DNA from 4 places in the Pseudarthrobacter sp. P1 genome. Region 1 is predicted to be linked to each of the others. Evidence: riboswitches for the same ligand, from Rfam matches in the RefSeq annotation. Region 1 holds a riboswitch; each other region holds the start of a gene.
The links. Region 1 has a riboswitch for S-adenosylmethionine ahead of ACQCSX_RS19660 (bifunctional o-acetylhomoserine/o-acetylserine sulfhydrylase). Riboswitches for the same ligand answer to the same signal wherever they lie in the genome.
Positions count from the first base shown of each region.

Region 2: another riboswitch for S-adenosylmethionine. It lies ahead of ACQCSX_RS08465 (aminotransferase class V-fold PLP-dependent enzyme); the one in region 1 lies ahead of ACQCSX_RS19660 (bifunctional o-acetylhomoserine/o-acetylserine sulfhydrylase).
Region 3: another riboswitch for S-adenosylmethionine. It lies ahead of ACQCSX_RS12455 (DUF1737 domain-containing protein); the one in region 1 lies ahead of ACQCSX_RS19660 (bifunctional o-acetylhomoserine/o-acetylserine sulfhydrylase).
Region 4: another riboswitch for S-adenosylmethionine. It lies ahead of ACQCSX_RS17860 (hypothetical protein); the one in region 1 lies ahead of ACQCSX_RS19660 (bifunctional o-acetylhomoserine/o-acetylserine sulfhydrylase).

Region 1 is NZ_CP189584.1:4,218,522-4,225,693, forward strand. It holds gene ACQCSX_RS19655 (Tex family protein) at 1-1,275, shown strand, start outside; SAM riboswitch class IV at 1,338-1,451, shown strand; gene ACQCSX_RS19660 (bifunctional o-acetylhomoserine/o-acetylserine sulfhydrylase) at 1,541-2,857, shown strand; gene metX (homoserine O-acetyltransferase MetX) at 2,929-4,068, shown strand; gene ACQCSX_RS19670 (glycosyltransferase family 39 protein) at 4,316-7,172, opposite strand, start outside.
Region 2 is NZ_CP189584.1:1,784,053-1,791,224, forward strand. It holds gene ACQCSX_RS08445 (DoxX family protein) at 1-226, shown strand, start outside; gene aroA (3-phosphoshikimate 1-carboxyvinyltransferase) at 233-1,576, shown strand; gene rsgA (ribosome small subunit-dependent GTPase A) at 1,577-2,695, shown strand; gene hisN (histidinol-phosphatase) at 2,765-3,577, shown strand; SAM riboswitch class IV at 3,651-3,764, shown strand; gene ACQCSX_RS08465 (aminotransferase class V-fold PLP-dependent enzyme) at 3,802-5,232, shown strand; gene ACQCSX_RS08470 (class I SAM-dependent methyltransferase) at 5,282-6,067, shown strand; gene ACQCSX_RS08475 (Nramp family divalent metal transporter) at 6,163-7,172, shown strand, end outside.
Region 3 is NZ_CP189584.1:2,643,791-2,650,962, reverse strand. It holds gene ACQCSX_RS12470 (UDP-N-acetylglucosamine 1-carboxyvinyltransferase) at 1-1,248, shown strand, start outside; gene ACQCSX_RS12465 (O-succinylhomoserine sulfhydrylase) at 1,331-2,542, opposite strand; gene ACQCSX_RS12460 (rhodanese-like domain-containing protein) at 2,565-2,957, opposite strand; gene ACQCSX_RS12455 (DUF1737 domain-containing protein) at 2,954-3,202, opposite strand; SAM riboswitch class IV at 3,272-3,394, opposite strand; gene ACQCSX_RS12450 (Pr6Pr family membrane protein) at 3,493-4,140, shown strand; gene ACQCSX_RS12445 (aminodeoxychorismate lyase) at 4,154-5,077, opposite strand; gene cls (cardiolipin synthase) at 5,191-6,669, shown strand; gene ACQCSX_RS12435 (Lrp/AsnC family transcriptional regulator) at 6,688-7,172, shown strand, end outside.
Region 4 is NZ_CP189584.1:3,794,842-3,802,013, reverse strand. It holds gene ACQCSX_RS17890 (ferredoxin) at 1-624, opposite strand, end outside; gene ACQCSX_RS17885 (ferric reductase-like transmembrane domain-containing protein) at 653-1,210, opposite strand; gene ACQCSX_RS17880 (FAD:protein FMN transferase) at 1,203-2,159, opposite strand; gene ACQCSX_RS17875 (hypothetical protein) at 2,161-2,451, opposite strand; gene ACQCSX_RS17870 (helix-turn-helix domain-containing protein) at 2,563-3,147, opposite strand; gene ACQCSX_RS17865 (sodium:solute symporter) at 3,370-4,890, shown strand; SAM riboswitch class IV at 4,997-5,118, shown strand; gene ACQCSX_RS17860 (hypothetical protein) at 5,135-5,431, shown strand; gene ACQCSX_RS17855 (SRPBCC family protein) at 5,489-5,980, opposite strand; gene ACQCSX_RS17850 (ArsR/SmtB family transcription factor) at 5,977-6,312, opposite strand; gene ACQCSX_RS17845 (VIT1/CCC1 transporter family protein) at 6,506-7,172, shown strand, end outside.

The sequences.
Region 1 (7,172 bases):
GAGGCGGTTCAGGTCTTCGCCGCGAACCTGCGAGATGTGCTGCTGGCAGCGCCGGCCGGCAACCGGGCCACCCTCGGCCTGGACCCGGGCCTGCGCACGGGAGTGAAGGTGGCGGTGGTGGACGGCACCGGCCAGGTGGTGGCCACCGACACCATCTACCCGCACGTCCCGGCCAAGCGTTGGGACGAGTCCCTGGCGACGCTGGTGGCGCTGTCTCACAAGCACCAGGTGGAGCTGGTGGCGATCGGCAACGGCACCGCCTCCCGGGAGACGGACAAGCTGGCCGCCCAGTTGCTGGCCGAGCTGAAGAAGCGCGACGGCGCAGCGCCGGCCAAGGTGGTGGTCTCGGAGGCCGGGGCCAGCGTCTACTCCGCCTCGGCGCTGGCCTCCGCGGAGCTGCCCGGCATGGACGTCTCGCTGCGCGGCGCCGTCTCGATCGCCCGCCGGCTGCAGGACCCGCTGGCCGAGCTGGTGAAGATTGAGCCCAAATCCATCGGCGTGGGGCAGTACCAGCACGACCTCACCCCGGCCCGGCTGGACCGCGCCCTGGACGCCGTCGTCGAGGACTGCGTGAACGCCGTCGGTGTGGACGTGAACACGGCCTCCCCGGCGCTGCTGGCCCGGGTGGCGGGCGTGGGCCCGCTGCTGAGCGAGAACATTGTGGCCTACCGCAACGAGCACGGGCCGTTCGCCAGCCGCGCGGCGTTGAAGAAGGTGCCGCGGCTGGGCGCGAAGGCGTTTGAACAGTGCGCCGGCTTCCTGCGCATCACCGGCGGAGCGGAGCCGCTGGATGCCACCAGCATCCACCCCGAGGCCTACCCCGTGGCCAGGAAGGTGCTTGCCGCGGCCGGAGCCAAGGCACCGGGTGCCGGTGCGGCCGCCGTCGCCGCCCTGGACCCGGCCCGCTTTGTGGACGGCAGCTTCGGCCTGCCCACGGTGGCGGATATCCTGGCGGAGCTGCCCAAGCCGGGCCGGGACCCGCGCCCGCGCTTCGCCACCGCCACCTTTGCCGAGGGGGTGGAGAAGATCACCGATCTGCGCGCCGGCATGGTGCTGGAGGGGACGGTGTCCAACGTGGCAGCGTTCGGGGCGTTCGTGGACATCGGCGTGCACCAGGACGGCCTGGTCCACATCTCCGCCATGAGCACCCGGCGGATCGCCGACCCGCGCGAGGTGGTGAAGTCCGGCGACGTCGTCAAGGTCAAGGTGCTCGATGTGGATCCGGCGCGCAAGCGGATCTCCCTGTCGCTCCGGCTGGATGACGCCACCACATAGGCACTGTCATATAAACGTCACATTCTTGCGTCCCGCCGCGGGCCTCTCCCACACTGAACGTAGGTCATGAGTGTCAGCGACAAGCCCCGGCTCGCTGGCCGGCAACCCTCCTCCGCGGTGGGGTGCCCCGGGTGAAGACCTGGCCTTGGCCAATCGGTCCAGGGCAAGCGCGGGCTACAGGTGCATCCTGGCCCACCGGCCGGGGCCTCCCGTGGCGGTGGGCCACCGGTGCACCCTGAAGGCCCCAGAGCATGAGGAGCCCCTTGTGAGCACCGGTTGGTCATTTGAAACCCGTCAGATCCACGTAGGCCAGCAGCCCGACGCCACCACCGGCGCCCGTGCCCTGCCCATCTACCAGACGACGTCGTTCGTCTTCCCCAGTGCAGAGAGTGCGGCCAACCGCTTCGCGCTCGCCGAACTGGAACCCATCTACACACGCATCGGCAACCCCACCCAGGACGCGGTGGAGCAGCGGATCGCCAGCCTTGAGGGCGGCCTTGCGGCTCTGCTGCTCTCCTCCGGCCAAGCTGCGACGACCTTTGCGGTGCTCAACATTGCCGAGGCCGGGGACCACATCGTCTCCAGCCCCAGCATCTATGGCGGAACCTACAACCTGTTCGCCCAGACGCTGAAGAAGTTCGGCGTCGAGGTCACCTTCGTGGCCGACCCGGACAACCTGGATGACTGGCGCAACGCCGTCCGCCCCAACACCAAGCTGTTCTTTGGCGAGGTCGTCTCCAACCCGCGCCAGGACGTGCTGGACATCGAGGGCATCAGCGCCGTGGCCCACGAGGCCGGCGTACCGCTGCTGGTGGACAACACCCTGGCCACGCCGTACCTGATCCGCCCGCTCGAGTGGGGCGCCGACGTCGTGATCCACTCCGCCACGAAGTACCTGGGCGGCCACGGCAGCGCCATTGCCGGCGTGATTGTCGACGGCGGCACGTTCGACTACACGAAGGACCCGGAGAAGTTCCCCGGCTTCAACACCCCCGACGAGAGCTACAACGGCCTGGTCTACGGCCGCGACCTGGGTGCCGACGGTGCACTCGGTGCCAATCTCTCCTACATCCTCAAGGCGCGCGTCCAGCTGCTGCGCGACCTCGGCTCCGCCGTCGCCCCCTTCAACGCCTTCCTCATCGCGCAGGGTCTGGAGACCTTGAGCCTGCGCGTGGAGCGGCACGTGGAGAACGCCCGCGCCGTCGCCGACTGGCTGGAAAAGAATGCCGATGTGGAGGCCGTGGCCTACGCCGGCCTGCCGTCCAGCCCCTGGTACGAGCGCGGCCGCAAGTATGGCCCCAAGGGCACTGGCGCCGTTATCGCCTTCGACATCAAGGGCGGCGAAGAGGCGGGCAAGCGCTTTGTCGACGGGCTGGAACTGCACTCGCATGTTGCCAACATCGGCGACGTCCGCTCGCTTGTCATCCACCCGGCCTCCACCACGCACGCCCAGCTCAGCCCCGAGCAGCAGCTGGCCGCCGGCGTCCGCCCCGGACTGGTGCGCCTCTCCGTCGGCATCGAAAACGTCGCGGACATCATCGCGGACCTCGAAGCCGGCTTCCGGGCCGCCAAGAGCGCGTGAGCGTTTCCGCCGAAACCCTGGGAATCTTTCGCGTGTATTCTTCCGAGCCGGAGCTCCTCGGCGACGACGGCCTGAGCGGGGCCTCGCTGGCCCATGCCGGGCCGTCGTCCGACGGCGAGCTCCGCTATGCCCCCGTGGGTGCGCTGGAGCTCGAAGCCGGCGGCACCCTGGAGGATGTCACGCTCGCGTTCGAAACCTGGGGAACGCTCAACGCGGATGCCTCCAACGCCGTCCTCATCCAGCACGCGCTGACCGGCAGCACGCACGTCAGCCGCGGCGCCACGGAGGAGGACGGCTGGTGGGAGGGGCTGGTTGGTCCGGGCCGGGTGATCGACACGGAGCGGTACTTTGTGGTCTCGGCCAACATCCTCGGCGGCTGCTACGGCACCACCGGACCGTCCTCGATTGCCGCGGACGGCACCCCCTACGGCTCCCGCTTCCCGTTCACCACGCTGCGCGATTCCGTTGCGGCGGAGGCACGGCTGGCGGACCTGCTCGGCATTGCGTCCTGGTACGCGGTGGTGGGCGGATCCATGGGCGGGGCACGCGCGCTGGAATGGGCGGCGACTCTGCCCGAGAGGGTTCAGCGCTGTGCCGTGATTGCCTCCTGCGCGGCCAGCACGGCCGAGCAGATCGCCCTCGCCCAGGTGCAGGTGCTGGCGATCCGTGCCGATGCGCACTTTGCCGGCGGGGACTACTACGACGGCACCGCGCCGACGGCGGGCCTGGGCATTGCCCGGCGGATTGCGCACATCAGCTACCGGTCCGAGGAGGAGATGGCCGTCCGTTTCGGCCGCACCGCCCAGGACGGCGAAAACCCCGTGGGGCCTTCGCGGCTGGCGGCACCGTCTGGCCTGGCGGGGGAGCGGTACCAGGTGGAGAGCTACCTGGACCACCAGGCGCGCAAGTTGGTGGGCCGGTTCGACGCCAACAGCTACATCGCGATCACCGAGGCCCTGATGAGCCATGACGTCGGCCGCGGCCGGGGTTCGCTGGAGGCTGCCCTGGCGGCGGCGTCCGAGGTGGAGTTCCTGGTGGCCTCGGTGACGAGCGACAGGCTGTACTTCCCCGAGCAGTCGGACGCCCTGGCGGCGGCGCTGCCCGGGGATGTTGAGGTGCACAGCATCGACTCCGCCATCGGCCACGACGGTTTCCTGACCGAGACCGCCCAGCTCGGCGCCCTGCTGCGGAAGAGCTTCTTCCCGTTGTAGTCATGGCTGGGTCTCAACGAGCTCGACCAGGCCGCTGGTCGAACTCGTCGAGACCCGGCTGCGGGTCCCTAGCGGGCACGGGCACAGGCGGGTTCGGTCGTCGAGCTTGCCAGCCCGAACCGCCCTGGAACTCTAACCGGGACACCCAACTGCACCGGCGACGTCCAATGCTATCCGGGACGGCGCCACTCCGGTGTCCTGGAGGGGGTGGACCGTCGCGCCGCAGGGTTTCGCTGGTCGAGCGAGGCTACCTGGCCAGTTTGTAGACGGTCGTGCTGCCCACCGTCTGCGCCGTGAAGTTGGCGGCAACCCATGCCGCTACGCTGCCCGCGCCCGTTCCTGCGGAGGAACCGCCGCCGAATGGCATGCGCCCGGCGCCCATGCCGCCGGAGATGAAGTAGCTGACTTGGCCGTTGGCCACCATGTCCTGGAACTGCGCAAGGGTGGGGTACGGATCCGTGCCGCTGAAACCGCCCAGCGCAATCACGGCAGTGTTGCTGGCGAGTTCAAGCGATGCGGCCTCGGAGGACCCCGAAACGATGGCGGACCATTTTGTGGTGGTCGAGGACGACAACGCGGTGAGCTGGGCATTTGCCACGTCGCCCAGGAATCCACCGGCACCTGCTCCGCCCGTGGTCCTGCCGGGCTGCGGTGCGAGGTCGCCGGCACCCGCACCACCGCCTGATGGCTGCACCCGTCCGCCGTTCCCGGGCCGTGTTCCGGATGCATCCACACCATCCCTGAACCGCCAGGCGGCGCCCGCCAACCCGCCCGGCCCGCCGCCAAAGGAGGCGGCGGATGCCGGCCCGGACGTGGGGATGGCCCCGGTGTGCCCGACGCCCACCGTGGCCAGGCTCCAGGCCGTGCTGCCCAGACCCGCAGCCAGGATGGACGTGATGGCCAGGGCGGCGGTGGCCCGCTTGAACCGGTCCACCCGGAACGCCAGGCCCGCAGCGCTGAGGATGCCCAGGGCCACGGCGGCATATTTGAGCCAGGGAAGGAACGAGGCATCGCGGCTGAGCAGGACGGCGGACCACAGGGCCGACGCCAGGACCACGAGGGCAAGGGTGGAGCGGGCGGCCCAGTGCGAACGACGGCGCCACAACTGGACGCTGCCCAGGCCCACCAACGCGGCGATGGCCGGGGCCAGGGCCACCGCATAGTAGGGGTGGATGGTGCCGGACATGAAGCTGAAGATGCCTGCCGTGAGCACTAGCCAGCCGCCCCAGAGAATGGCCGATGCACGCAGCAGGGAACTGCGGTGCTCGCGCCGGGTGGTCCACAGCAGGGCGGCCAGCAAGATCAGAGCCGCCGGCAGCAGCCACGAGACCTCGCCGCCAAAGGTGTTGCCGAACATGCGCAGGATCCCGGGGCTGCCGCCGAACGCCGAGCCGCCTCCGCCCGCGCCGCCGAAACCACCGGCAGGTGCGCCGCCGAATCCGCCCGGGGCAGCGCCGCCGAAGTCCACGCCGGAGCGGACGCCGCCGCCCGGCCCGCCGTCGTTGCCCAGAATCCGGGCCAGGCCGTTGTAGCCGAAGGTGAGTTCAAGGAAACTGTTGGTCCTTGAACCGGCCATGTAGGGCCGTTGGCCGGCCGGGGTGAGCTGGAACAGGGCAACGTAGCTGCCCGCCACCAGCACAATCCCCGCCGCGGCCGCTCCAAGATGCGCCAGACGCCTGCCCCACCCCACGGGCGCCGCCCAGAAGTAGGCCAGCGCCAGTGCCGGCACAATCACAAACCCCTGCAGCATCTTGGCCAGAAACGCCAGCCCAATCACCGCTCCCGCCACGGCAAGCCATGTCCACCCGGGTTTTTCGATGGCCCGAAGCGTGGCATAGGCCGCCAGCACCAGTAACAGGGACAGTAGGGCGTCGGGGTTGTCGAACCTGAACATCAGGGCCGCCACGGGCGTCAGGGCCAAGGCGCAGCCGGCGATCAGGCCAGCCGCCGCCCCACCCGTGCGCTTCACCGCCGCATAGAGAAGCCCGACGGCGGCAACTCCCATCAGCGCCTGCGGCACCAGCACTGTGGCCGAGGAGAAGCCGAAGACCCGCCCCAGCAGCGCGGGGATCCACAGGGACGCCGGCGGCTTGTCCACCGTAATGGCGTTGCCGGCATCCAACGAGCCAAAGAGCAGAGCCGTCCAATTCTTTGTACCTGCCTGGACGGCAGCGGCGTAGAAGCTGTTGCCGTAGCCGGAGATCGTAATGTTCCACAGGTACAGCAGCGCTGTTCCCACCAGCATTGCCGCCGCGGAGGGCCGGATCCACCGCGCCTGGTTGCCGAACGCAAGGCGGGCCAGACGACGGCGGCGCGGACCGCCGTCGTTCGAAGGACCGGACCCCGTCGGGGAGGGAAGCTGTCCGGGGGTGGGATGGGCAGGGGTGGCCAGGAACGATGGCACGTCAGGCTCCTTTGGCGTCGTGCGGCCGTTTGCGGGGTCTGAAGACCAGACCCAATGCCTAAACAGCAGGAAGCGGATAATGGTGGCCGCGAGGTTGGCGGCGACGACGGAGAGGACTTCAACGGTCCGGCCGGGCTCGCCCAGGGCGTGCAGTGCGGCGAGGGAACCCGAGGTCAGCGCCAAGCCAATCCCAAAGACGAGCATGCCTTCAAAATGCGCCCGCGCGGCCGTCCCGCCGCGGATGCCGAACGTGAACCGGCGGTTGGCCGCGGTGTTGGCGACTGCGGAGATGAGCAGGGCCGCGAAATTGGCCAGCTGCGCGTCCAGGAACGTGCGGCCGGCGACAAACAGCAGGAGGTACACGAGGGTCGACGCTGCGCCGATGGCACCGAAACGCACCAACTGGTGGAAAAGGGGTCTGGAGACGGGCCCACCCTGCCCGCCCGGCGAACGATCCGGCGCCCACGCAGGCGGACCCGCAGGCGCACCTGCCAGCGGACCGCGGCCCAGCGCCGCCCGCAGCTCCGGCACGGGAATCCGCCCCGAAACCATGTCCCGGCCCAGGCGCACCATGCCCCTGAGGTCGGCCATCGCGGTGGGGAGGATGTCCACCGACGACTGCGGGTCATCCACCCAGTCCACCGGGATTTCCAGCACGCGCAGCCCGCACCGTTCGGCCAGGACCAGTAGCTCGGTGTCG
Region 2 (7,172 bases), 2.0 Mb from region 1:
CGACGGCAGCACCAAGGAGGGCAAGGCGCACCGCCGCGGATCCCTGCTGAAGAACATCTCCCTCACCGGCGGCGCCCTGCTGGCCGCCGTGGACACCGCCGGACGTCCGGGCCTGGCCTGGCGCGCCAACCAGCTGGCCACGGCCGGCAAGAAGGCCGGCACCGCGCAGCTCAAGCACACCGACGCCGCCGTCCGCCGGCTGGCCCACAACGTGGCGGGTGCATAGCCCGCGATGAGCACGCTCTCTCCCGCCACCACGCCCTGGCCCGCTCCGCTGGCCACCGCACCCCTGGACGCCACCCTCACGGTCCCCGCGTCCAAGTCCCTCACCAACCGCTACCTGGTCCTGGCCGCGCTGGCCGACGGCCCCTCCCGGTTGCGCGCCCCGTTGCATTCGCGTGATTCGGCGCTGATGGTTGCCGCCCTGCGCGCCCTGGGCGCCGGAGTGGAGGAGGTCGACGGCGACGGCGGCTTTGGCCCGGACCTGCTGGTCACCCCGCTCCCGGCCGGTGCGCACCTGCCCGCCGGCACCGCCGTCGACTGCGGCCTGGCCGGCACGGTGATGCGCTTTGTGCCGCCGCTGGCCGCCCTGGCCACCGGCGCCGTGTCGTTCGACGGCGATCCGCACGCCCGCAAGCGGCCGATGGGCCCGGTCATCGAGGCCCTGGCCGGCCTGGGCGTGCAGGTGGACGACGGCGGTGCCCGCGCCCTGCCGTTCCTGATGCACGCCACCGGCAAGGTCCGCGGCGGCCACCTGGTGATCGACGCCAGCGGCTCCTCCCAGTTTGTCTCGGCCCTGCTGCTGGCCGGCGCGCGCTTCACCGAGGGACTGCACCTGGAGCACGTGGGCGACCCCGTGCCGAGCCTGGACCACATTGCCATGACCGTGCAGATCCTGCGCAGCCTGGGCGTGGTGGTCGACGATTCCATCCCCAACCATTGGATCGTCTCCCCCGGACCGATCGCCGCCTTTGACGTCGTCATCGAGCAGGACCTCTCCAACGCCGGCCCGTTCCTGGCCGCCGCCCTGGCCGCCCGCGGCACCGTGCGGATCCCGCACTGGCCGGCCGGCACCACCCAAGTGGGCGACAAGTGGCGCGAGATCCTGCCGCTGTTCGGCGCCACCGTCACGCTTCAGGACGGGGTCCTGGCCGTCACCGGCGGCGAGTCCATCAACGGCATCGACATCGCCGACACCAGCGAGCTCGCGCCGTCCGTAGCGGCCCTGTGCGCCCTGGCCACCGGCCCCTCCCGGCTGAGCGGCATTGCGCATCTGCGCGGGCACGAGACCGACCGGCTGGCCGCCCTGGTGGCGGAGATCAACAGGCTTGGCGGCAATGCCGAGGAAACCGCCGACGGGCTCACCATCACCCCGGCACCGATGCACGGCGGCCTCTTCCACAGCTACGAGGACCACCGGATGGCCACCGCCGGGGCCATCATCGGCCTGGCCGTGGCCGGCGTCGAGGTGGAGGACATCTCCACCACGGCCAAGACCATGCCCGAATTCCCGCAGCTCTGGTCCCGCATGCTGGCGGGCCCCGGGCCCGCGTCCACCCCGGGCGGGGCCAACTAGGTGGCACGCGATTTCAGCAACTGGGACGAGTCCGACGTCCGCGTCCGCGCCAACAAAAAGGGCAGCCGGCCGCGCACCAAGGACCGCCCCGCCCACGATGACGCCATCATCGGCCGGATCATCACCGTGGACCGCGGCCGCTACACGGCAGTCGTGGACGAGGACACCCCCGAGGAGCGCATCCTCATCGCCGCCCGCGCCCGCGAGTTGCGCCGCAACCCCGTGGTGGCCGGGGACTTCGTGGCCCTGGTCGGCGACGTCTCCGGCGCGCCCGACACGCTGGCCCGGCTGGTCCGGGTGGAGACGCGGCGCACGCTGCTGCGCCGCAGCGCCGACGACACCGACCCGGTGGAGCGCGTCGTGGTGGCCAACGCCGACCAGTTGGTGATCGTCGTGGCCGCGGCCAACCCCGAGCCCCGGACCGGCTTCATCGACCGCGCGCTGGTGGCCGCCTACGATTCGGGCATCGCCCCGCTGCTGCTCATCACCAAGGCCGATGTGAAGGATCCCGCCGAGCTGCTGGCCAACTACGAGCACCTGGACATGACGGTGGTGGTCAGCCGCACGGCCTCGGACACCGCCTCGGGCATTGATGCCCGCAGCGACGACGGCGAATCCGCCCTGCTGGCCGGCGGCGCCGTCGACGCCCTCAAGGACCATCTGGACGGCAAGGTCTCCGTCATGGTGGGCCACTCCGGCGTCGGCAAGTCCACCATGGTCAACGCCCTCACCGGCTCCCAGCGCGCCACCGGCGGCGTCAACGCCGTCACCGGCCGCGGCCGGCACACCTCCTCCTCGGCGCTGGCCCTGCGGCTGCGCGACGCCCAGCCGGGCAGCTGGATCATCGACACCCCAGGCATCCGCTCCTTTGGGCTGGCCCACGTGGATCCGGACCGCATTCTGCACGCCTTCCCCGACCTGGAGCCCGGCACCGATGCCTGCGAGCGTGGCTGCAAGCACAACAGCGCCGCCGTCAACTGCGGCCTGGACCCGTGGGTGGCCGACGGCAGCGCCGGCGAGGCCGGCCCGGCCCGGCTGGCCTCGCTGCGCCGGCTGCTGGGCAGCTCGGACCGCACCGAGGGCCGCGCCGAAGCCAAGGAACTCGGCACCATCCTCTAATCCGGCGGAACCCGGCCGCGGGTCCCCCTGCCTCCCCGCCCCTGCCACAACCAGCGATAGTGTGATGCCATGAACCATGAACCGCAAGGCTACAACGACGATCTCCGCCTGGCCCACGTATTGGCGGACGCCGTTGATTCTTTGACGATGTCTCGTTTCAAGGCGCTCGATTTGGCTGTGGAAACCAAGCCGGACCTGACGCCCGTCACGGACGCCGACAAGGCCGCCGAGGAGTCCATCCGCAGCCAGCTCGCCCGGGCCCGCCCCCGCGATGCCGTGCTCGGCGAGGAATTCGGCAGCAGCGGGCACGGCTCGCGCCGCTGGATCATCGACCCCATCGATGGCACCAAGAACTTTGTCCGCGGCGTCCCGGTCTGGGCCACCCTCATCGCCTTGGTGGACGAGGGCCAGCCGGTGGTCGGCGTCGTCAGCGCCCCCGCCCTGGGCAAGCGCTGGTGGGCCGCCAAGGGCACGGGGGCCTTCACGGGCAAGTCGCTGGCCGCCGCCACCCGGCTGCGCGTCTCCAACGTCGCCAACCTGGCGGACGCCTCGATGTCCTATTCCTCGCTCTCCGGCTGGAAGGAACGCGGCAACCGCGACGAGTTCATCGCCCTGACCGACGATGTCTGGCGCACCCGCGCCTACGGCGATTTCTGGTCCTACTGCCTGGTGGCCGAGGGTGCCGTCGACATTGCCTGCGAGCCGGAACTGAACCTGTACGACATGGCGGCCCTGGTGCCGATCGTCGTCGAGGCGGGCGGGCGCTTCACCTCCCTCGATGGCGAGGAGGGCCCCTTCGGCGGCAACGCCCTGGCCACCAACTCCATCCTGCATTCGGAGGTCCTGAACCGGCTCAACCCGGGGCTCGACGACCTCCTGTAGCACGACGCAGTGTGACGCAAAGGGATGTAACAAATGCGCCCGGCACCCCACCGGGGTTAGCATTTTGGGCATAGGTCACGAGTGCCAGTGCTAAACCCCGGTTTGCTGGCCGGCAACCCTCCTTTCGCGGCGGGGTGCCCCGGGTGACGACCTGGCCAGGCCGGAGCGGTCTTGGCAAGCGCGGATCACGGCACTGTCCGGGATCCTTCCCGTGAGGTCCTTTCATGAGCTCTGCAACCCTTGAAAAAAATTCCATCTCCACCGCGGCTGCCGCCGCCGTCGAACCCCTGTTGGCCGTCACCGGCGCCGACCTGTCCGCCCCGCTGATCACCGGCGGGAGCGTCCGCTACGCCAACCTGGACTACGCCGCCTCGGCCCCGGCCGTCCAGGCCGTGGCCGACCACCTGGCCCAGGTGCTGCCGTACTACGCCAGCGTGCACCGCGGGGCCGGGTTTGCCTCCCAGGTCAGCACGTCCGTCTATGAAAACGCCCGCGACACCATCCGGGACTTTGTGGGCGGCCGGGCCGATGATGCCGTCATCTTCACCCGCAACACCACCGATTCCCTGAACCTGCTGGCCGGTTGCGTCGAAACGCTGCTGGCCACCGAGGACGGCTCCCGCCCCACCGGCGAGGTGCTCTACCTGGACATCGAACACCACGCCAACCTGCTGCCCTGGCAGCGCCTGCCGCACCGCAGCGTGGTGGCCGCCGGTTCCATCGCGGCCACGCTCTCGCGGATCGAAACGCAGCTGCGCGCCGGCTCCGTGGTGCTGCTGGCCGTCACCGGCGCCTCCAATGTCACCGGCGAGATCCTGCCCGTGGCCGAGCTCGCGGAACTGGCCCACCGGTATGGTGCCCGCATCGTGGTCGACGCCGCTCAGCTGGCCCCGCACCGCCGCCTCAACCTCGCCGACGACGGCATCGACTACGTGGTCTTCTCCGGCCACAAGCTCTACGCCCCCTTCGGCTCCGGCGTCATCGTTGGCCGCCCGGACTGGCTGGACGCGGGCACCCCGCACCTGGCCGGTGGCGGCGCGGTCAAGGAAGCCCGGCTGGACACCGTGACCTGGGCCACCGGGCCGGCCCGGCACGAGGGCGGCTCCCCCAATGTGCTCGGCGCCGCCACGCTGGCAAAGGCCGCGGAGATCCTCTCCGCCCTGGACGAGTCCGCCTGGCACAGCCACGAGGAGGGCCTGCGCGACCACGTGGTGGCGGGCCTGTCGAAGATCCCCTCCGTCACCGTCCACCGGCTCTTCAGCGATTCCGGCGACTACCCGGGCAGCGGCAGCATCGGCGTCGTCAACTTCTCCGTCGAGGGCTACGACGCCGGGCTGGTGGCGGCCTACCTCTCCGCCGAGCACGGCGTGGGCGTGCGCGACGGCAAGTTCTGCGCCCACCCGCTGCTGCGCCGCCTGGGCCTGCCCTCCGGATCGCTGCGCGCCAGCTTTGGCGTGGGCTCCCGGCTGGCGGACGCCCAGCGCCTCGTCGACGGCGTGGCCGCGCTGGTGGAGTCAGGGCTGGGCTGGGACTACGTGGTGGATTCGGGCCGCTGGGTTCCGGCCAACGATGCCCGCAGGTACCCGGACTGGGCACCGAACACCCCCGGCACGGCAGGCGCCGCCCCCTGCACCATCGACCCCGAGGACGACTAGCACGCGGTAGAGTTGACGGGCTTGTTTCCGTCAACGTTCAGGAGCGCATATGGCAGCCATCGGCGGGCCCACCTTTGAAGCCGGCCGGCGCCAGGAGATGGCCACGGCCTTCCAGGACGGTGGCGAACACTACGATCGGGTGCGCCCGGGGTACCCGGCGGAGTCCGTCGAATGGCTGTTCGACGGCACCGCCGCCGGGTCCCGGGCGGGGGTGGCCGACGTCGTCGATCTGGGCGCCGGGACGGGCAAGTTCACCGGACTGCTCCTGGGGCCGGGCCGCAACGTCACGGCCCTGGACCCCTCGGCGGACATGCTGGCCCAGCTGGAGCGCCGCTTCCCCACCGTCCACACCATCATTGGCGTGGCCGAGGACACCGGGCTGCCGGACCGGAGCCAGGACGCCGCCACAGTGGCCCAGGCTTGGCACTGGTGCGACCCGGTGGCCGCAAGCACGGAGATCGCACGGATCCTGCGCCCGGGCGGGATCCTGGGGCTCGTGTGGAACCAGCTCGACGTCAGCGTGCCCTGGGTGCACCGGCTCAGCCGCATCATGCACGCCGGCGATGTCCACAAGCCCGGCTTCCGGCCCGCCGTCGGCCCGGAGTTCACAGCGCTGGAGTCCCACGTGAGCGCCTGGGCCCAACCACTGACCGGCGAGGACATCAAGGAACTGGTCAAGTCCCGCAGCTACTGGCTCCGGGCCAACGAGGCCACCCGGGCCAAGGTCACGGCCAACCTCGACTGGTACCTGTACGAGCATCTGGGGCACACCCCCGGTGAAGTCCTCCAGCTCCCCTACCTGACGCACACCTGGCGCGCCGTCAAGGCCCCCTGACCCGGCCCGCCGCCCGTCACACACCGGCTCCACTCGACAGGAATCCGTCGCGCCGTCTATGATTTCGGTATGCCTAAATATTAGTCTTAGGCGGAATGAATCATGCTGAGCAAAGGAGCCTGGCCGTGCTGGACGCCAAGATGACTGCCACCACCCGGAAGCGGCCGAAGGTCCCCTCGGCCATTTTCATGCTGGGCCCGGCCTTTGTGGCAGCCATCGCCTACGTCGATCCCGGCAATGTGGCGGCCAACCTGACCTCCGGCGCCAAATACGGCTACCTGCTGGTGTGGGTGCTGGTGGCGGCCAACATCATGGCCATGCTGATCCAGTACCAGTCCGCCAAGCTGGGCGTGGTGACGGGCAAATCGCTCCCCGAACTGCTGGGCGAACGCTTCGGCACGGCCGGCCGCCGGGCCTACTGGCTGCAGGCCGAACTGGTGGCCATGGCCACCGACCTCGCCGAGGTGGTGGGCGGTGCCATTGCGCTGAACCTGCTCTTCCACGTGCCGCTGCCGGTGGCCGGGCTGATCGTGGGCCTGGTGTCCATGGCCATGCTGATGGTCCAGAACCGCCGCGGCCAGCGCACCTTCGAATCCCTCATCATCTTCCTGCTGGCCATCATCACCATCGGCTTCCTGGCCGGACTGGTGCTCAGCCCGCCCGATCCCGCCGGCGTGGCGGGCGGCCTGCTGCCCCGCTTTGACGGCAGCGACAGCGTGCTGCTGGCCGCAAGCATGCTCGGCGCGACGGTCATGCCGCACGCCATCTACCTGCACTCGGCCCTGGCCCGGGACCGGCACACCACCGCACGCGACACCCCCGAGCTGCTCCATGCCACCGTCAAGGCCACCCGCTGGGATGTGGTGGCGGCACTCCTGCTGGCCGGCGCGGTCAACATCGGCATGCTGCTGCTGGCCGCCTCCACGCTGGGCGGCGTTGAAGGCACCGACAGCATCGAGGGCGCCCACGCGGCCATCGTGGCCACCCTGGGCCCGGTCATTGGTGTGGTGTTCGCCGTCGGACTGCTGGCCTCGGGCCTGGCCTCGACGTCGGTGGGCTGCTACGCCGGCGCCACCATCATGGGCGGGCTGCTGAAGATCAAGCT
Region 3 (7,172 bases), 1.6 Mb from region 1:
AAGAATGCCGGCGTCGCCCTGCTCTGCGCCTCCCTGATCAACCGCGGCACCACCACGCTGCGCCGGCTGGCCCGGATCGAGGAGGTCAACCGCATCGTGGAGCTGCTGACCTCCATCGGCGTCGAGTGCACCTGGCTCAACGCCAACGACCTGCAGATCCGCCGCCCCGCCGTGCTGGACTTGGATTCCATGGATGTGGAGGCCGCCCGCCGCACCCGCAGCGTCATCATGCTGCTCGGTCCGCTGCTGGACGAGTCCACCAGCTACCGCATCCCGTACGCCGGTGGATGCGACCTGGGCACCCGCACCGTGGAGCCGCACATGCAGGCGCTGCGCGAGTTCGGCCTGGACGTCACGGCGCACGCCGGGTTCTACGGCGTGCAGGCCCCGGAGAGCGACAGCCGCGACCGCACCTTTGTGCTGACCGAGCGCGGGGACACCGTCACGGAGAACGCCATCATGGCCGCCGCGCACCGCGAGGGCACCACCGTGATCCGCAATGCCAGCCCCAACTACATGGTCCAGGACCTCTGCTTCTACCTGCAGGGCCTGGGCGTCACGGTCGAGGGCATCGGCAGCACCACGCTGACCATCAAGGGCCAGTCCCGGATCGACGTCGACATCGAGTACTCCCCGTCGGAGGACCCGATCGAGGCCATGAGTCTGATCACCGCCGGCATCGTCACCAAGAGCCAGGTCACCATCAAGCGGGTGCCGATCGAGTTCATGGAGATCGAGCTCAAGGTCCTCGAGCAGATGGGCTTCAAGTACATCAAGTCCGCCGAGTACCGCGCGCACAACGGCCACACCCGCCTGGTGGACATCACCACGCTGGCGTCCACGCTCAAGGCCGCCACGGACAAGATCCACCCGATGCCCTTCCCCGGGCTGAACATCGACAACCTGCCCTTCTTCGCCGTCATCGCTTCCATGGCCGAGGGCACCACGCTGATCCACGACTGGGTCTACGAGAACCGCGCCATCTACCTGACGGAGCTCAACCGCCTCGGCGGGCGCGTGCGCCTGCTGGACCCGCACCGCATCGACATCACCGGCCCCGTCGCCTGGCGCGCCGCGGAGATCGGCTGCCCGCCGGCCCTGCGCCCGGCCGCGTGCATCCTGCTGGCCATGCTGGCCGCCAAGGGCACCTCGGAACTGCGCAACATCTACGTGATCGAGCGCGGCTACGAGGACCTCGCCGAGCGCCTGAACACCATCGGCGCCGAGATCGAGTACTTCCAGGACTGACCGAAAACTGTGGTGCGGTAGGTGCTCTTATGAGGCGTCATAAGAGCACCTACCGCACCACAGTTGTTTGCGGACGACGGCGTTAGATGGCGGAGAGGGCCTGGGCCAGGTCCTTCGTCAGGTCCTCCAGGTCCTCCAACCCCACCGAGAGGCGCAGCACGCCGTCGGTCAGGCCGATGGCCGCACGGCCCTCCGGGCCCATCGCGCGGTGCGTGGTGGTGGCCGGGTGGGTGATCAGCGACTTGGCATCGCCCAGGTTGTTGGAAATGTCCACGATGTTCAGCGCATTCAGCAGCGCGAACGCGGCGTCCTTGGCGGTGCCGTTGGCCGGCGTCGCCAGCTCGAAGGTCAGCACGGTGCCGCCGGCCTTCATCTGCGCCTTGGCCAGCTCGAACTGCGGGTGCGAGGGCAGCAGCGGGTACTTCACCCAGTTGATGGCCGGCTGCTGTTCCAGGAACGCGGCCAGCGCCAGGGCATTGGCCGAGGAGTGCGCCACGCGCAGGCCCATGGTCTCCAGCCCCTTGGTCAGCACCCAGGCGTTGAAGGAGGACAGCGACGGCCCGGTGTGGCGCATCAGGTTCTTGACGGGTCCGTCGATGAACTCCTTGGTGCCCAGGATGGCGCCACCCATCACGCGGCCCTGGCCGTCGATGTGCTTGGTGCCGGAGTAGACAATCACGTCCGCGCCCAGATCCCCGCACTTCTGCAGCAGAGGGGTGGCGAAGACGTTGTCGGCCACCACCGTGGCGCCGGCCGCATGGGCCAGATCGCACACGGCGCGGATGTCCACGATCTCCTGCATCGGGTTGGAGGGGGATTCGAAGAACACGGCGGTGGTGGGCACCGACAGCGCCTCGCGCCACTGGTCCAGGTCCGGCCCGTCCACGAAGACTGTCTCCACGCCCCAGCGCGGCAGGATCTCGTTCAGGATGACAAAGCAGGAGCCAAAGAGGGAGCGGGAGGCCACCACGCGGTCGCCCGCGGCCAGCAGCGCGCCCAGGGCGGTGAAGACGGCGGACATGCCCGACGCCGTCGCGAAACAGGCCTCGGTCCCCTCGAGCAGGCGCAGCCGCTCCTGGAACGTGGCCACCGTGGGGTTGCCGTAGCGGGAGTAGACAAAGCGGTCCGCCTCGCCGGTGAAGGCCTGTTCGGCAGCCTCGGCCGATTCGTAGACAAAGCCGGAGTTCAGGAACAGGGCCTCGGAGGTTTCCTGGAAGTTGGTGCGGTCCAGTCCGCCGCGCACGGACTGCGTGTCGGGGGCCCAGCCTGCGGCGTTGGGGTTGAAATTGCTCATTGAAATCCTTAAAGCGTGGGTGCTATTTCCAGGGCAGGTGGCGATTTTTCCAGCCATTTAGCACCCGGTCGCCGTAGGCGTCGGGCTCGCCCTCAAAGCCTTCGAGCACGTTGTACGAGGTGAAGCCGGCGGCCGTGGCGGCCTCGGCGGCGGCGATGGACCGGACGCCGGAGCGGCACAGGAACACCAGCTCGGCACCGGCCGGTGCGGCGGCGGTGAGCTGGTCCACGAAGGCGGCGTTGGGCGTGCCGCCGGCGAGGTTCCACTGGATGAACAGCGGCTCAACGCTCAGCGAGGTGGTGTCCGGGACGCCGATGTGCGCCCATTCGCCCTCGGTGCGCACATCCACCAGCAGGGCCCCGGATTCCACCTTGGCCCAGGCCTCCGCCGGGGCGAGGTCGCCCGCGTAGCTCACGCGTGGCCCTCGCCGTCGTACTCCAGGTCCTGGACGGCGTTGGCGACGGCGGCATCGGAGGCGGCGACGGCGTGCGGCAGGACAACGGCCTGGGCGGCCACCACGGTGGTGCCGTTGAACGTCACGGACGGACTGCCATGGAGGATGTACCCCTCGGCCAGGGCGTCGGAAATGCGCACACAGAATGCGTGGTCGTCGGGTCCGGTGATCAGCCGGTAGGCGAGCGGGGCTTCGTGGTCAGACATGGTTCTCCTCGATTGCAAGCGGCGGGAGCGCAAGCGGGGAGGGTAGCCAAAAAGAGGCTGCACCAGGGGCGTCCACACTTGCAAACCTTGGCCGTATATCACTAGGTATTGCCGAGTATTCACCTAAGGCACCCCGCTGGAACAGAGGGTTGCCGGCCAGCAAGTCAGGGCTTGGCGCTGGCACTCATTACTCAGGGAAAAAGTAGCATACGGGCCGGCGCTGCGGGCAAACGTGCCGCCGAATGTGGCATTGCATGAAGAACGCGGGGCCCAATGGCAGGATATGGACCATGAGTCCGAGAATCGTTCTTATTGTTGCCCGGTTGTTCTTCGGCGTGCTGACGCTGGTTGCGGTGGGGACCCAACTGGTGATCCATCTGGGCAATGGCTACGACGTGGTGAACTTCTTCAGCTACTTCACCAATTTGTCCAACCTCTTTGCCGCCGTGGTGCTCCTTGTTGCCGCGGCCCACCTGATCACCGGCAAGGAGGGCACCCGCACCGGGGACATCATCCGCGGGTCCTCGGTGGTGTGCATGGCCCTGGTGGGCATCGTCTTCAGTGCCCTGCTGCGCGAGGTGGACCTGGGGTCGCTGCTGCCGTGGATCAACACGGTGCTGCACTACGTCATGCCGGTGGTCATTGTGCTGGACTGGCTCGTCCAGCCCCCGCAGCGGCCGATGGCGTACTCACGGCTGTGGGTCTGGCTGCTCCCGCCGGTGCTGTACCTGGCCTACTCGCTCATCCGCGGTGCGGCCATCAATTGGTACGCCTACCCGTTCCTGAACCCCGACACCTCCGGCGGCTATGGCCCGGTGGCGGCAACCTGCCTGGGCATCACCGTGGCGTTCCTCGCCGTCAGCGTGGTCCTGGCCGTGGCCGCCAACAAGCTGCGCCCGCTGGTGCGCACCGGGTCGCCGGCACTGCAGCCGGCCTAGGCCCGGCCTGGTGCTATTCGGTGCCGGCCAGCAGGGCCGAGAGCTCGGCCGTCAGCTGCGCGCGGACCGCGGCCGTGCCCACCTCGGTGCCGTCGATCCGGTTCACCGGTGCCAGCAGCCGGATGCTGGAAATCAGCCAGACGGCGTCGGCGTCCATCAGGTCCGCCGGCACCACCGGTCCGTAGCCCAGTTCCCAGCCGGCCGCCCGGGCCGCGGCGAACAGTGCGCCCTGGGTGGTGCCGGGCAGGATGCCGCTGTCCTGGGCGGGGGTGATCAGGCGCTTGACCGGCAGCCCGCCGTCGTCGCTGATGTGCGCGAGCAGGACCGAGGACGTCGGGCCCTCCAGCACGCGGCCGTCGGTGCTGGTGAAGATCACGTCGTCGGCGCCCTGGGCGTGCGCATACCGCAGCGCGGCCATGTTCACGGCGTAGGAGAGGGTCTTGGCGCCCAGCAGCAGCCACGGTGCGCGCTCGGCCACGGCGGAATCGTAGCCGCGGTCCAGCAGCAGCACGTCCAGCCCCTTTTCGCGCTGGGCCCTGGCCGCGGGCGACGGCGCGGAGGCCTGTACCCAGGCGGTGGGGGAGTTGGCGCCCTCGTCGCCGCGGGTGGCGATCAGTTTGACCACCACCTCGTCCGGGCCGGCCGCGGAGCCGGCCGCGGAGTCCGCGCGCGCCGCCGCGAAGGCGTCCAGTGCGGTCCCGATGGCCCGCAACCAGGCGTCCGGCGCCGGGATGTCCAGCCCCATGACCCTGGCCGAGGACGCCAGCCGGTCCAGATGCGCCGCCACCTTGCGCGGCTTGGCGTCGATGGCCAGCAGCGATTCAAAGATCCCGTCGCCGCGCGTGGCGCCCTGGTCCGTGGCCAGCAGCGCCGGGGCGGTGGCGTCGGCCAGCCGGCCGGCGGGGAAGGCGGGATCCAGGAACACCAAAACAGTCATGCAGCCAGCTTAGTGCGGCTCCGCCGGCGGCCGGAACGGACGCCTCCCCGGCCCGGGCCCGCCACCGGATAGGCTGGGACAGTCGACCGGCACCGTGCAGAAGGGGGATTGCAGTGTTGTTTCCCGGCCTGCCGTGGGATTCCACGGCCACGTGGTTCTCCCTGCTGCTGTACATCTCGGACATGGTGATCCGGCTGATCGTGCTGGGCGTCATCCCCGGAAACAGGCGGCCCACCACGGCCATGGCCTGGCTGCTGTGCATCTTCTTCCTGCCCTCCATCGGCCTGGTGCTGTTCTTGATGTTCGGCAACTTCCGGCTGTCCCGCCGCCGCCGCGATTACCAGGCGGAGGTCAACCAGCGCGTTCTGGCCGCTACCCGCGAGATTGCCCTGCAGACCCCACCGTACGACGGCCCGGAATGGATCAACTCCGCGGTGGGGCTGAACCGGCGGCTGGGCTCCTTCCCCTCGCTGGAGGGCAACAAGGTGGAGCTCATCGGCGGCTACCAGGAGTCCCTGGACGCCATGGCCGAGGCCGTCCGGGGGGCCACGGACTACGTCAACGCCGAGTTCTACATCATGAGCTCGGACTTCGCCACGGAGAACCTGTTCCGCGAACTGGAGGCCGCGGCCGAACGCGGTGTGCGCGTCCGCGTGCTCTTCGACCACATCGGCTCGCTGCGCGTGCCCGGCTACGGGGCCATGCTGCGCCGGTTCAAGCGCAGCCAGATCCACTGGCGGCGGATGCTGCCGCTGCTGCCGGTCAAGGGCCAGTGGCGCCGCCCAGACCTGCGCAACCACCGCAAGATCCTGGTGGTGGACGGGCGCGTGGGCTTCACCGGTTCGCAGAACGTCGTCGAACCCTCCTACCGGAACAAGAAGCACCAGCGGGCCGGGCGGACCTGGGTGGAGCTGATGGCCCGGCTCGAGGGGCCGATCGTGGGCACGCTGAACGTCATGTTCGCCACCGACTGGTCCTCCGAGACGGAGGATGCGCTCGAGTCCCAGCTGGCCTCGCACCACTGGGACACGCTGCCGGGTGCGGTGGTGTGCCAGGTGGTGCCCAGCGGCCCGGGCTTTGTCACCGAAAACAACCTGCGCCTGTTCAACACCCTGCTGTACTCGGCCCAGCACCGCATCACCATCTCCAGCCCCTACTTTGTGCCGGACGATTCCCTGCTCTACGCGATCACGACGGCGGCCCAGCGCGGCGTGCTGGTGGAGCTGTTCGTCTGCGAATCCGGCGACCAGTTCCTGGTGCACCACGCCCAGCGCTCCTACTACGAGGCGCTGCTGCGCGCCGGCGTGCGGATCTTCCTCTATGCCAAGCCCAAGGTGCTGCACGCCAAGCACTTCACCGTGGACGAGGACGTGGCGGTGATCGGCTCCTCCAACATGGACATGCGCAGCTTCTCGCTGAACCTTGAGGTGACGGTGATGATGCTGGGCAAGGACATTGTGCAGCGGATGCACGACGTCGAGGACAGGTACCGGGCCACGTCGCGGGAGCTGATGCTCCAGGAGTGGCTGGACCGGCCCATCATCGCCCGCTACGTGGACAACGTCGCCCGGCTGACGGCCACGCTGCAATAGCTGGCACATAATGGGGGCATGCAGATCGACCGGCTCGATGCCGCCATCATTGACATCTTCACCGAGGAGCCCGGCATCGGCGTGCTGGAGTGCTCGCGCCGGCTGAAGGTTGCCCGGGCCACCGTGCAGGGCCGGCTGGACCGGCTGCACCGCGGTGGGGTCATCACCGGCATCGTGCCGCAGGTCAACCCGGCCGCGTTCGGCTACCCGGTGATCACGTTCTGCTCCATCGAGATCACCCAGGGCACAGGGCACGAGACGGTTTTCGCCTCGATGGAGGCCATCCCGGAGATCCTGGAGATGCACACGGTGTCCGGGGCCAGCGACATCCTGGTGAAGATCGTGGCCAAGTCCACCACCGACCTGCAGCGGGTGCTGGACGCGCTGGCGCAGGCCCCGGGCGTGGCCCGGACGTCGAGCGTGATAGTCCTCTCGACCCATGTCCAGAACCGCTGCCTGCCGCTGCTGCACGCCGCGGCCGAGGAAGTTGATGAACGGCTCTG
Region 4 (7,172 bases), 420 kb from region 1:
CCGCAGCGGGGTGCCGCCGGCAATCTCATAGACCCTGGGTTGGGGGACGTCGCCGCACACCGTCACCAGCCGGGTGCCGGGATCGGCATCGGTGCCGAGCAGGCGGAACCAGAGCGCCCCGAAGCGGGCAATCAGCCCGATGTGGGCCAGGGTTTCCACATTGTGCACCAGAGTGGGTCCGCCCCGGACGCCGCTCTGGCTCATCCGCGCCGTCTTGTCCCGAGGCAGCGCCGGACCGCCGCCGACCGCCCGGACGACGGCGCTGGCCTCCCCCGCGACAAAGGTCTCCGGCGCCTCCACCAGGCGGATGCCCCGCGCATCGGGCCGTTCGGCCAGCGCCGCGGAGACGGCCGGAAGGTTTTCGGCATTCGTATACACATAGAGCGCCGAGGCGGCCAAGGCAGCGGCGGCCGCAAGCAGTCCGTCGATCACCAGATGCGGCGCATTCTGCAGCAGCGTACGGTCCTTGAAACTGCCGGGTTCCCCCTCGGCACCGTTGGCCACCACCGCCACCGGACCTCTCCGGCGCCCGCGGCCGGCCGTCCCGGCGGCGCTCCCTGCGGCGCCCCCGGTGGCCGCCAGTTTGCGCCACGCGGCGAAGGCCGCTCCGCCGCGGCCGGTCAGGCGTCGGGCACGGCGCTGGCAATGGTGCTCATGGGGTTCCTCCCTGGCGAAGCTTGGCCGATTCGGTGAACAGGCCCGACGCGCGCCACGCCACGGCCGCGGCCACCACCGCCGCGGAGCCGATCCCGGCGGCCAGGAACCAGCCGCTGGTGCCCTCGGTGCCGTTGCCGATGGCGTGGGCCAGCGCGAGCGGCCACATGGCGTAGACCAGCCAATGGACCACCCGGAACATCCGCGCGCCGAGCCGCCGCCGCAACAAGCTGGTGGCCACGATGGCCAGCAGCAGGTCCAGGGCCACGGTGCCCAGCCCCTGCCAGAGCGGCCGGTAGGCGCCCAGGAAGGGGACGGCGGCGTCGACCGGGTTGAGCTGGGCGTACGAGTCAAGCATCAGCGACACCACGTGGAGCAGCAGGAATCCGCTGGCCAGCAGGGCGACGTTGCGGTGCACGAGGGCCACGGCAAACCGTGGCAGGCCGGCCAGCGGCCGCCCGGAGCGGGTCAGGATGCCCAGCAGGACGGAGACGGTCAACAGGCCCAGGGAAAGGAATCCGCTGGCCCGGCCAAATGCCCACAGTGCCTCATCCATGTGCACCCACCGGCCGTTGCTCCCCGCGCGGCCAGGCTCCGGTGCGCACCGTCCGGCGCTGCTGGTCCACCAGCCGGGCGCTGGCGCCCAGGGTGTCCAGCCAGCCGGCGGCCGCGTGCCCGCGGACGATGGCCGCCGTGCTCAGCGCGTTGGCCCGCAGGCAGGTCGGGGCCGCCACGGTGGCGCTGCGCCACACGGTCTGCGCCGGCAGGCCGAAGCGCGGATCCAGGATGTGGTGGACGGTGCGTCCGCCGCGCTGCCAGCGCCGTTTGGCGGTGCTGGAGGTGGCCAGTGCGTGCCCCGGCGCCAGGGAGATCCGCTGGCCCGGATCGCCGTCGGTGTCCTGCACCAGGATCTGCCAGCGGCCCTCCGGCGCCGGGCCGGCCGTGGCGATGTCCCCGCCCAGGCTGACCAGGACCCCGCAGCCCAGCGTGCTGGCCACGCTCTCCGCGGCCAGGTCCGCGGCCACGGCCTTGGCGGTGGCTCCGAGGTCCAGGAGCAGGTCGGCGGGCACGGTGAGCACACCGCCGGCCAGGCCGATCCGCTGCCAGCCCGGTGTCCTGGGCGCCCGTCCGCCGGTGGGGAGCGCACCGGCCGGCAGGCCCGGGGCCGGCGCAGGCGCAAACGGGTCGATGCGCAGGATGTCGCGGTCGTAGCCCAGGGCCACCAGGTCGTGGCCGAGCGTGGGGTCGACGTCGCCGTCCGTCCAGGCCGCGGCCAGCAGCGCCCGCTCCACGAGCCGCGCCAGCAGCGGGCTGGCGCAGGCGCCGGCCGGCAGCCGGGGTGCCAGGCGCGCGAGCTCGGAATCGGGGCGGAACCTGCTGCACGCGGCATCGACGGCGTCTATGGTGGTGCGGACGAGCCCGGCGGCCTCGCCCAGCAGGCGGGCATCGGTCACCACGACGGACGCCGCCAGCCCCCAGCCGGTCCAGTTTTGCGTTGTTTCCATCTCAGGACCCCGCGGACCGGCCGTGCACGGCGCCGCCGGTGCCCGGCAGGACGGCGGAGGAGCCCGGATCGCTGGGCTGCGTGGCGGAGGTTGAGCCGTCCTCCGAGGAGCCGGACCCCGTGTCCGGCGAGGAGGACGACGGCGTCGAAGAGGTGGACGGCGCCGGGGATGCCGTGGTGGGGATGGCGGCGTAGATGGCCGCGCCGGCAATCCCGGCCACACCAAGGCTGCCCAGCGCCACCGCCGTCGTCACCCCCGCGGCGATCCTCTTGCCGGTTGTGCGTGCATCCATGTCCTGCCCCTTGCCTTTGTGCCAAAGCACCCTAGGCAATCAATGATCCGCAGGCTTCCTATGCGGAGCCTTTGAATCAGGCAGGCACCGGCTGAGACAGCGCCGGGGGCCTCAGCCGCCCGTGCCGGAGGCGGCCGGGACCAGGATCCACAGCGCCTCCACCGGCTGGTCCGTCTCGTTGACCCAGGTGTGCGGCTCGCGGCCCGGGAAGGACAGCGTGTCGCCGGTGTGGAGGTCGTACGTGGCGTTGGTCATGCGCAAGGTCAGGCGGCCGCTGATGATGTGCAGGACGTCCACATCGCAGTCCACCGCGTAAAGCTCGGATTCGCCGCTGCCGTGCGGGTCAATGGTCGCGCTGAGGATCTGCAGCCGGCGTTCGGAGCGGGCCGTCAGCAGCCGCTCCACGATGCCCTCACCGCCGAGGGAGATCCTGGGCCCCTCGTCCCTGCGGCACAGGTGGGTTTCCGGAACGGCAAAGAGGTCGCCGACGGCGATGGAGAGGACCTGGCAGAGCGTCACCAGCGAGGCGATGGAGGGTGAGGTGAGGTCCCGTTCGACCCGGCTCAGGAAGCCCTTGGTGAGCCCCGTCGCGTCTGCGACGTGCTCTATCGTCAACCGCTGGGCCTGGCGTGCCGCGCGCAGCCGCGAGCCGATCGCCACCGGGGCGGCACTGGGTTCAACGGGGAGCGCTTTCATGGGACACCTTTTTTCTCAGCAAGATCGTGCCTGAGTGACTTTACACACCTTGGCCGCCCTTGTTTGGCCACGGTCCCCCAGCATGCGGAACCCAACGGGTTCCGGGTTGCCGATTGACTGTAACCGTGATCACAGCATAGCCTAGAAGGCAACAGATGTTGCCTGTGAGGCAAATCTCATTGGGGAATCCCGTCCACATCACTTGCACTTGGAGTTCATCTCATGGCACTGAACATTGCCATTGTCGCCATCTACCTGGTGGCCATGCTGGCCTTCGGCTGGTGGGGCAAGTCCCGCACTAAGAACAACAGCGACTTCCTAGTGGCCGGCCGCCGCCTGGGTCCGTTCCTCTACACCGGCACCATGGCCGCCGTCGTCCTCGGTGGCGCATCCACCGTTGGTGGTGTGGGCTTGGGCTACAAGTTCGGCATCTCCGGCATGTGGCTGGTGGTCGCCATCGGCGTCGGCGTCCTGCTGCTGAGCCTGCTCTTCGCCGGCACCATCCAGAAGCTGAAGATCTACACGGTCTCCCAGATGCTGAGCCTGCGCTACGGCCAGGAGGCCACCAAGACCTCCGGCATCGTCATGCTGGCCTACACGCTGATGCTGTGCGCCACCTCCACCGGCGCCTACGCCACCATCTTCGTCGTGCTGTTCGGCTGGGAGCGCTGGCTGGCCATCGCCGTCGGCGGCGCCATCGTGCTGGTCTACTCCACCATCGGCGGCATGTGGTCCATCACCCTGGCCGACCAGGTCCAGTTCGTCATCAAGACCGTCGGCGTCTTCTTCCTGATGCTGCCGTTCGCCCTCAATGCGGCCGGCGGCCTGGACGGCATCCGCGCCCGCGTCGACGCCTCGTTCTTCCAGCTCGACGGCATCGGCATCCAGACCATCATCACGTATTTCGTGGTCTACACCCTGGGCCTGCTGATCGGCCAGGACATCTGGCAGCGCGTCTTCACCGCCAAGAACCCCACGGTGGCCCGCTGGGGCGGCTCCACCGCCGGCATCTACTGCATCCTCTACGGTGTGGCCGGCGCGCTGATTGGCCTGGCCGCCCGCGTGGCCCTGCCCGACATTGACGTGGCCACCCTGGGCAAGGACGTTGTCTATGCCGAGGTTGCCACGCACATCCTGCCGATCGGCATCGGCGGCATCGTCATGGCCGCTGCCGTGGCTGCGATGATGTCCACTGCTTCCGGCGCCCTGATCGCCGCCGCCACCGTGGCCCGCGCCGACGTCGTCCCGTTTGTGGCCAGCTGGTTCGGCAAGACCATCGACACCTCCGACACCGACAACCCCGAGCACGACGTCAAGGCCAACCGCTACTGGGTGCTGGGCCTGGGCGTGGTCGCGGTGCTGATCGCCATGATCACCCAGGACGTCGTCGTCGCCTTGACCATTGCCTACGACATCCTGGTGGGCGGTCTGCTGGTCGCCATCCTCGGTGGCTTGGTCTGGAAGCGCGGCACCGGCATCGGCGCGGCCTGGTCCATGGCTGTCGGCTGTGTTCTGACCCTGACCCTGCTGATCCTCTACTCCACGGGGGCCATCCCGAGCGCCGACGGCGTCTACGCCAACGAGCCCATCTACTACGGTCTGGCCGCCTCCCTGGTGGTCTACATCGTGGTCTCGCTGTCCACCAAGCCCACCCCCGCAGCCATCCGCACGGCCTGGGATGCCCGCGTGGCCGGCGCCAAGCTGGACGAGGTGCCCGAGGGCGCCGCATCGTCAGCCAACTAGGCTCCACCGCACTACACCTGCACTACATCGCCGACGGCGGTCGGGTTGCGTCATATGGCGCAGCCCGGCCGCCGTTGTAGTTGGCTTGGGTTTAGGCTGGTTCCAGCTTCAAGAGATGCGGTGCCAAGCTCCGACTGGCCGCACACCAACCCCATGTTCGCGGGTGGTTCGGATGAGGAAGCGGTCCGCGCCCGGCCCAAGACACACCGGCGCGGTCAAGAGCACCGACCGAAGGCTGTCCGCCATGGCCCGCACCATCCCCTCCCTTGCCGCCCCGTCCGCCGCCTCCGCGCCCGCGGGCGTCCGGACCCTGCCCGCGGTCGACGCCTTGTTGGGCACCGTCGAATTCCGGCTGGGCCGCTCCTGGTGCCGCTGGTGGTGCACCGACCCCGCCGCCCTGGGCGCCGCCCTGGACCGCGCCGTCGCCCCGCCCCGCTGGCACGCTGCGTCCGCAACCCTCGCCGTCGCCGTCGCCGCCACGGGCCGGCGCTCCGGCGTCGAGCTGCATTTCCGCCTCCACCCCGCCCGTACGCCCAACTAGGGCGCACTTATCGTCGAAAAACGCGCTGTTTTCGACGATAAATGCGCCCTAGTTGGGCTATGAAGCCAGGCGGCGCAGCTTCTCCAAGGACGTGCCCCAGCCCTTGACCGAATCGTCGAAGTCGAAGGACTCCGTCGCGAAGTGCTGCACGATGGTCATCCGGGTCCGGCCGTCCACGTCCTCGAAGGTGATCTTCATGGTGATCTCGAACGGGAACATTTCCGAGGCCGGCTCATGCAGTTCCAGGCGCGACGGCGGCTCCACCGCGGTGAAGCGGGCCACCGCCGGGAACTCGCCGCTGCCGTCGTCCATCACCATGCTGGCCTTCCAGAAGCCGCCGACGACGGCCTCGATCGCCACGCTGTCGCGCGGGGTGTGCAGATGCTCCGGGCCCCACCACTGCGCCAGCTGGTCCGGATCCGTCCAGGCCTCGAACAACACCTCGCGCGGTGCGTCAAAGAACCGCACGATGGTCAGCGTGGTGCCGTCCACCACCATGGATTCGCCCTCGCGGGCCAGTGTGTCAACGGTGTTTTCTGCGGTGCTCATTTCAATCGCTCCCTTTGGATTCGCTTGACGTGTTCATCCAGCCGGTCCAGGCTGCTGTCCCAGAACCGACGGTATTTCTCCATATAGGCGGCCACTTCCCGCAGCGGCTCGGCCGAGAGCCTGCTGGTGCGCCACTGGGCGCTTTTGCTTCGGGTGATCAGTCCGGCCCCCTCGAGCACCTTCAGGTGCCGGGAGATGGCGGGCAGTGAAATCTCGAATGGTTCGGCCAGCTCACCGACCGTGGCCTCCCCCTCGCTCAGCCGGGCCAGGATGGCCCGCCGGGTGGGGTCCGCCAGTGCGGCGAAGATCAGGCTGAGCTGGTCGGTGGCCATGTACGTATTTCACCAATCTGTTAATTAACCGCTGTGTTAAATATGATCCTCCGTGCGGGCGCTGTCAAGACCCCGGTTTCGGCAGGCCCAACCACCGGGGACAAGCCCAACCAACGGAGCGGGAATTTCGCCGGGCCGAAATCCAGCGGACAGGTTTACCGTCCAGTATTCAACCCGCCAACGGGCTACAGTGATGGCTGACCAGAGGAGATCCACCGTGCTGGAACGCACCCCTACGCCCGCCGACATCAAGCGTTGGCGCCAATATCTGGCGGACGAGCGGGCCGAGGCCGCCGTCTACCGCGACCTCGCCAAGCGGCGAGACGGCGAGGAGCAGCAGATCCTGCTGGCCCTGGCCGAGGCCGAGGGCCGCCATGAACAGCATTGGCTGAACCTGCTGGGCGAGCATGCCGACACTGCTGCGCACCCCTCGTTCCGCAACCGCCTGGTGGGCCTGCTGGCGCGCCGCTTTGGCTCGGTCTTTGTGCTGGCCCTGGCCCAGCGCGCCGAGTCCCGCTCCCCCTACGCCACCGACGCCGACGCCACCGATGCCATGGCCGCCGACGAGGCGATCCATGAGGAGGTGGTCCGCGGCCTGGCCACTCGGGGCCGCAACAGACTCTCGGGCAGCTTCCGCGCCGCCGTCTTTGGCGCCAATGACGGACTGGTCTCCAACCTGTCCCTGGTCATGGGCATGGCGGCCACCGGCGTCGATTCCAAGGTGGTGCTCTTCAGCGGCGTCGCGGGCCTGCTGGCCGGCGCCCTCTCCATGGGGGCAGGGGAGTTTGTTTCGGTCCGCTCGCAGCGCGAACTTCTGGACGCCTCCATGCCGACCCAGGTCACGCTGACCGCAGCTCCCC